2 regions of the Delftia sp. Cs1-4 genome follow, and region 1 is predicted to be linked to the other one. Evidence: predicted binding sites of a transcription regulator. Region 1 holds the regulator's gene; the other holds the start of a gene.
The links. Region 1 encodes NrdR, which represses ribonucleotide reductase genes. Its sites were predicted from a motif close to CACNANATNTNGTG; they were not measured.
Positions count from the first base shown of each region.

Region 2: DELCS14_RS24870 (ribonucleoside-diphosphate reductase subunit alpha) is a predicted target of NrdR. The motif match lies at 2,365-2,378, and genes of this name have one in related genera.

Region 1 covers NC_015563.1:2,129,587-2,132,991, forward strand. Annotated here, with positions in the region: gene aroC (chorismate synthase) at 1-924, shown strand, start outside; gene nrdR (transcriptional regulator NrdR) at 990-1,445, opposite strand; gene glyA (serine hydroxymethyltransferase) at 1,468-2,715, opposite strand; ZMP/ZTP riboswitch at 2,750-2,925, opposite strand; gene DELCS14_RS09480 (lytic transglycosylase domain-containing protein) at 3,063-3,405, opposite strand, start outside.
Region 2 covers NC_015563.1:5,659,353-5,662,757, reverse strand. Annotated here, with positions in the region: gene DELCS14_RS24870 (ribonucleoside-diphosphate reductase subunit alpha) at 1-2,239, opposite strand, end outside; gene ampD (1,6-anhydro-N-acetylmuramyl-L-alanine amidase AmpD) at 2,769-3,404, opposite strand; gene DELCS14_RS24860 (sigma-54 dependent transcriptional regulator) at 3,391-3,405, opposite strand, start outside.

The sequences.
Region 1 (3,405 bases):
CGCAACGAGCCCGATGCGGTGGAAATCCTCTCGGGCGTCTACGAAGGCCGCACCACGGGCACGCCGATCGCGCTGCTGATCCGCAATACCGACCAGCGCAGCAAGGACTACTCCAACATTGCGCAGAGCTTTCGTCCCGGCCATGCCGACTACGCCTACTTCCAGAAATACGGCATCCGTGATCCACGCGGCGGCGGCCGTTCCTCGGCACGGCTGACGGCCCCCACGGTGGCCGCTGGTGCCGTGGCCAGGAAGTGGCTCAAGGAAAAGTTCGGCACCGAGTTCCGCGCCTGCATGACCCAGGTGGGCGAGTTGTCCCTGCCCTTCGAGAGCTGGGAGCATGTGCGCAACAACCCCTTCTTTGCGCCGGTGGCCGATGTGTCCCAATACGAGGAATACATGGATGCGCTGCGCAAGTCGGGCGACTCCTGCGGCGCCGCGCTGCGCGTGCAGGCCAGCGGCATGCCGGTGGGCTTGGGCCAGCCGCTGTATGACCGCCTGGATGCCGACGTCGCCTACGCCATGATGGGCCTGAACGCGGTCAAGGCCGTGGAGATCGGTGCCGGTTTCGACAGCGTGGTCCAGCGCGGCACCACGCACGGTGACTCGCTGAGTCCCGAAGGCTTTCGCAGCAACAACGCCGGTGGCATCGTCGGCGGCATCAGCACGGGTCAGGACCTGGAAGTGCGCATAGGCATCAAGCCCACCAGTTCCATCATCACGCCGCGCGAATCCATCGACGTGCAGGGCCAGAGCACCGAGGTCATCACCAAGGGGCGCCACGACCCCTGCGTCGGCATCCGCGCAGCGCCCATCGCCGAGGCGCTGCTGGCCCTGGTGGTGATGGACCATGCGCTGCGCCACCGCGCACAGTGCGGTGACGTGGATTCGGGCCTGGCTCCCATCCCTGCCGCCGCGCCCTGAAAGCACTGCCAGGCACCAAAGAAAAAGCCGCCCAAGGGCGGCTTTCTTGCGTCCTGCCGGCCTGATCAGCCGGGATTGCGCACCTCATCCATGACGTTCTTGAAATCGTCCACATCCTCGAAGCTGCGGTAGACGCTGGCGTAGCGAATGTAACCGACCTTGTCGAGCAGCTTGAGCTCGCGCATCACCATCTCGCCCAGGCGGCTGGAGAGCACTTCGCGCTCGCCCAGGTTGCGCAGCCGCTCCTCGATGCGCTCGATGGCGGCATCGATCTGCTCTGTGCTTACGGGGCGCTTGCGCAGCGCGATCTTGAACGAGCCCAGCAGCTTGGCGCGCTCGTACTCGATGCGCCGCCCGTCCTTCTTGACGATGGCGGGAAAGCTGACCTCGGGCCGCTCGTAGGTGGTGAAGCGCTTGTCGCAGCCGCCGCACTGGCGGCGGCGGCGGATGAAGCCCCCATCCTCGGCCTCACGGGTCTCCACGACCTGGGTGTCCGGATGGCTGCAGAACGGGCACTTCATGGCAGGCCTCTATGCGTGCAACTCAGGCGCCGTAGACCGGGAAGCGGGCCGTCAGCTCGGCCACCTGGGCGCGCACGCGGGCCAGGTTGGCTTCGTCGGCGGGGTTCTCCAGCACGTCGGCCAGCAGGTTGGCTGTCAGGCGGGCTTCCTCTTCCTTGAAACCGCGCGTGGTCATGGCGGGCGTGCCCACGCGGATGCCGCTGGTCACCATCGGCTTTTCGGGATCGTTGGGGATGGAGTTCTTGTTGATCGTCATGTGGGCGGCGCCCAGCGCGGCTTCGGCCGCCTTGCCGGTGATGCCCTTGGCGCGCAGGTCCACCAGCATGACGTGGCTTTCCGTGCGGCCGGAGACGATGCGCAGACCGCGTGCCGTCAGCGTTTCCGCGACAACCTTGGCGTTCTTCACGACCTGTTCCTGGTAGGTCTTGAACTCGGGCGACAGCGCTTCCTTGAAGGCCACGGCCTTGCCGGCAATGACATGCATCAGCGGGCCGCCTTGCAGGCCGGGGAAGATGGCGCTGTTGATGGCCTTCTCGTGCTCGGCCTTCATCAGGATCACGCCGCCGCGCGGGCCGCGCAGGCTCTTGTGCGTGGTGGTGGTGACCACGTCGGCATGGGGCACGGGGTTGGGGTACACGCCTGCGGCGATCAGGCCGGCATAGTGGGCCATGTCCACCCAGAAGATGGCGCCGACTTCCTTTGCGATCTTGGCGAAGCGCTCGAAGTCGATGGCCAGGGCGTAGGCCGATGCGCCGGCCACGATGATGCGGGGCTTGTGCTCGCGCGCCAGCGCTTCCATCTTGTCGTAGTCGATGGCTTCTTCGGCATTCAGGCCGTAGGAGACCACGTTGAACCACTTGCCCGACATGTTCAGCGGCATGCCGTGCGTCAGGTGACCGCCTTCGGCCAGGCTCATGCCCATGATGGTGTCGCCGGGCTTGGCAAAGGCCATCAGCACGGCCTGGTTGGCCTGGGAGCCGGAGTTGGGCTGCACGTTGGCGGCTTCGGCGCCGAACAGCTTCTTGACGCGGTCGATGGCGAGCTGCTCGACCACATCGACGTTCTCGCAGCCGCCGTAGTAGCGCTTGCCCGGATAGCCTTCGGCGTACTTGTTGGTGAGCTGGGAGCCCTGGGCTTCCATCACGGCAGGCGAGCAATAGTTCTCGCTGGCGATCAGCTCGATATGTTCTTGTTGACGCAGGTTCTCGGCCTGGATGGCGGCAAAGACTTCGGCGTCGACCTTCTCGACGGTATTGGTGCGTTGAAACATGGCAGTCCTGTGAACTTGAAATTCCCTTGAGGCCAAGGGCTGCCCAGGCGAACGGCGGAACACTCCAGATCCCGCGTGCGCATGGAGGCTGGGCGGTACGCTCCCCGGTGGTTCACAGAAGGTGGTCCTTCTCGGGCCTTCTGCTGGTTTCCACGTCAGCGGCAGCGGTGCGTGAAGCGGCTGCGCCTATCGCCAGTTGCGTACCCCGCTAGTGTAGCTGAGCCGGTGGCGCCGAAGACCTGGCAGGGGCGTTGCAGAAGGCGTTTGCGTGGGCCACCTGCAGTTGGATCGGGCATGAAAAAAGCTGGCCTTGGCCAGCTGTGCACTCACTATGCCGGGAAGTCAGGCTACAGCGCCGGCTCCTGGGACTGAAGGGCCACCTGCTCGGAGCGGGCAGAGGTGTTGCTCGAGCTGACCGGCACGGCTGCAGGTGCAGCCGCTGCTGCCGGGACCGAGGCCTCGGCCACGGGGGTCGCCGGCTTGGTGGAGGCGATCTGTACGGCCTGCCGGGGCTGATCGACCTTGGCGGTCATCAAAGGCACGGCACGCAGGCCGGCGGCCATGCGCAGGCGCTGGTGCTCGGCCAGCACCTTGGCGGCGTAGCCACCATCGGTGGGCAGGTTGGCCGCGCCCACGTAGTAGCGCAGGCCTCCTTCGATGGAGCCGGCGCGCTCGATGCATTCCTTGAGC
Region 2 (3,405 bases), 3.2 Mb from region 1:
CCAGGCGCGAGGAGCGGTCCACTTCCACATAGCCGCCGCGTGCCTTCTCCAGCAGGTTCAGCGTGTCCAGCGGCAGGATGCCCTGGTCCCACAGCGAGCCCTTGTAGCTGGAGTACTGGCCGCGTTCCTTGGCCAGCTCGGTGGAGGCCCAGTAGGCGTAGTAGCAGATGGCTTCCATCGACTGGTCGGCGAACTCGACGGCCGCGTCGCTGGCGTAGGCGATGCGCATTTCATAGAGCGCATCCTGGAAGCCCATCAGGCCCAGGCCCACCGGGCGGTGGCGCAGGTTGGAGTCCTTGGCCTTCTGCACGGCGTAGTAGTTGATGTCGATCACGTTGTCCAGCATGCGCATGGCCGTGGTGATGGTCTTGCGCAGCTTGCCGTGGTCGATGGCGCCATCGACGATGTGGCGCGCCAGGTTGACCGAGCCCAGGTTGCAGACGGCGGTCTCGGTGTCGCTGGTGTTCAGCGTGATCTCGGTGCACAGGTTGGACGAGTGCACCACGCCGGCGTGCTGCTGGGGCGAGCGCACGTTGCAGGGGTCCTTGAAGGTGACCCAGGGGTGGCCGGTCTCGAACAGCATGGACAGCATCTTGCGCCACAGGTCCATGGCCGGGATGCGCTTGAACAGCTTGAGTTCGCCGTTGTCGGCCTTGGTTTCGTAGGCCTTGTAGGCGTGCTCGAAGGCGGCGCCGAAGAGGTCGTGCAGGTCGCCGACATCGGAGGGCGAGAACAGGGTCCAGTGGCCCTTTTCCATGACGCGCTTCATGAACAGGTCGGGAATCCAGTTCGCCGTGTTCATGTCGTGCGTGCGGCGGCGGTCGTCGCCGGTGTTCTTGCGCAGTTCGAGGAATTCCTCGATGTCCAGGTGCCAGGTCTCCAGGTAGGTGCAGACGGCGCCCTTGCGCTTGCCGCCCTGGTTCACGGCCACGGCCGTGTCGTTGACCACCTTGAGGAAGGGCACCACGCCCTGCGACTCGCCGTTCGTGCCCTTGATGCGCGAACCCAGGGCGCGCACGCGCGTCCAGTCGTTGCCCAGTCCGCCGGCGAACTTGGACAGCAGGGCGTTTTCCTTGATGGACTCATAGATGCCGTCCAGATCGTCGGGCACCGTGGTCAGGTAGCAGGAAGACAGCTGCGAGCGCAGCGTGCCGCTGTTGAACAGCGTGGGCGTGCTGCTCATGAAGTCGAAGGACGACAGCAGCTCGTAGAACTCGATGGCGCGTGCATTGCGGTCCTCTTCCTGCAGCGCCAGGCCCATGGCCACGCGCATGAAGAAGGACTGGGGCAGCTCGATGCGCGTCTTGCGCACGTGCAGGAAGTAGCGGTCGTACAGGGTCTGCAGGCCCAGGTAGTCGAACTGCTCGTCGCGCTCGGCCTTGATGGCGGCAGCCAGGCGGGGCAGGTCGTAGTTCAGCAGCTCGGGGTTGAGCAGCTCGTTGTCCACGCCCTTGCGGATGAAGCCGGGGAAGTACTCTGCGTAGGCCGCCTGGATGTCGGCCGGATGCACGTCACGGCCCATGACCTCGCGCACGATCGTGTGCAGCAGCAGGCGGGCGGTGACGTAGGTGTAGTCGGGGTCTTTCTCGATCAGCGTGCGAGCGGCCAGGATGGAGGCCTTGAAGACTTCTTCGATCGGCACGCCGTCGTACAGGTTGCGCAGCGTCTCGGCGACGATGGGGGCGGCCTGGATATCGGCGTTGAGGTTGCGGCAGGACGCCTCGATCAGCGCCAGCAGGCGGGCCTGGTCCAGCGGCACGCGCTGGCCGTTGTCGGTCACATGCAGCACGGGCGCCGGTGCGGCGGCGGCAACCGCTGCGGCCTCGGCGGCCTTCTTTTGCTCGGCACGTTCCTGGTTGCGGCGGTCGCGGTACAGCACGTAGGCGCGCGCCACGTCGTGGTGGCCGCCGCGCATCAGGCCCAGTTCGACCTGGTCCTGCACATCTTCAATATGGAAGGTGCCGCCGCCCGGACGCGAGCGCAGCAGTGCGCGAACCACGGCCTGGGTCAGCTCGTCCACGGTCTCGCGCACGCTGGCGGAGGCCGCGCCCTGGGCGCCGCGCACGGCCAAGAAGGCCTTGGTCAGCGCGACGGCGATCTTTTGCGGCGTGAAGGGCACCACATCGCCGCTGCGGCGGATGATCTGGTAGCCGTCCTGCACGGACAGGTGATGGGCGGAGGAAGGATTGGCAGCATCACCGTGCGCAGCGGGAGCCAAAGAATTCAGTGCTTCTTGCATGAGTTTCCTCAACGGGTGTTTGTGGATGGAACGGACGCGGACCTGCACTTGGGGCAGGCTTGCTGGGAGATGGAATCGGGGTCGGATGTACACACCGTTTTCACAGGGTGTGCACAGCTTGTGAACACTAGATATGGTGTCCAGCTTGCTTCTGGGCACTACCTGTAGTGTATCGCCGTCTCATGTACACGGGGTACTCACGGCCGGAAAACCGCTGTTTGCGCTGCGCCAAACGGGTGCGCAACCTACAAGCCAATAGCAGCAAAGGCCCGCTGCGCCGTGGCTTGCGGGCGATGGTCCGTCGCAAGCCGCGGCAGCCTTGGCCCTGCGCCGGTCGGACCGCTGAAAGCCCCATGGACAGTGGGGCTGCGACACATGCGTGAATTTGTAAAAAATGATCAGGCAGCCGCTGCGTGCGCCTGGCGCGCCACATCGGTTGCTTTCTGGATTGACAGACCCTTTGTCCTCTGCCTGTGGACAAGCGGGGTTTTGCGCAAGATCTGGCGGTGCCTGCGATGAGGGTGTGCGCTTACGTGGAGGGCTGGCCCGCGCCCGGCGGCAGCTGCCAGTTCGCCGTGGCTGGGTGGTGGGCCAGCAGCCCGCGCAGCCGGTGCCAGTCGAAGCCTGCGCCCGGATCGCATTTGCGGCCCGGCGCGATGTGCTCATGACCTGCGAGATGGGCCACGGGGTAGCGCGCCGCGATGGCGTTGCACAGGGCATCGAGCGCCGCGTACTGGGCCGGCTCGAACCGCAGGCCCTCCAGGCCTTCGAGCTCTATGCCGATGGAGTCGTCGTTGCAGCGGTCGCGGCCCCGCCAGCAGGAAGCGCCTGCATGCCAGGCGCGCGCATCGCAGTCCACAAACTGCCAGACCTCGCCCTGGCGCGTGATGAAGAAATGCGCCGACACCTCCAGGCCGCGTATCCCCTGGTAGTAAGGATGGGCGTCCCAGTCGAGCTGGTTGGTGAACAGTTGCTGGACCGCACCCGTGCCGTACTCGCCGGGGGGCAGGCTGATGGAGTGCACGACGACCAGATCGACCAGCGCCTGGGCCGGGCGCTCGCCAAAGTTGGGCGAGGGCAGGTGGCGGGCCTGCTGCAGCCAGCCGCCTTGCCAGGTCCAGGCCGGGGCCTGGGTGGCTTGCGCCTGCGGATCAGGACTCGCCATG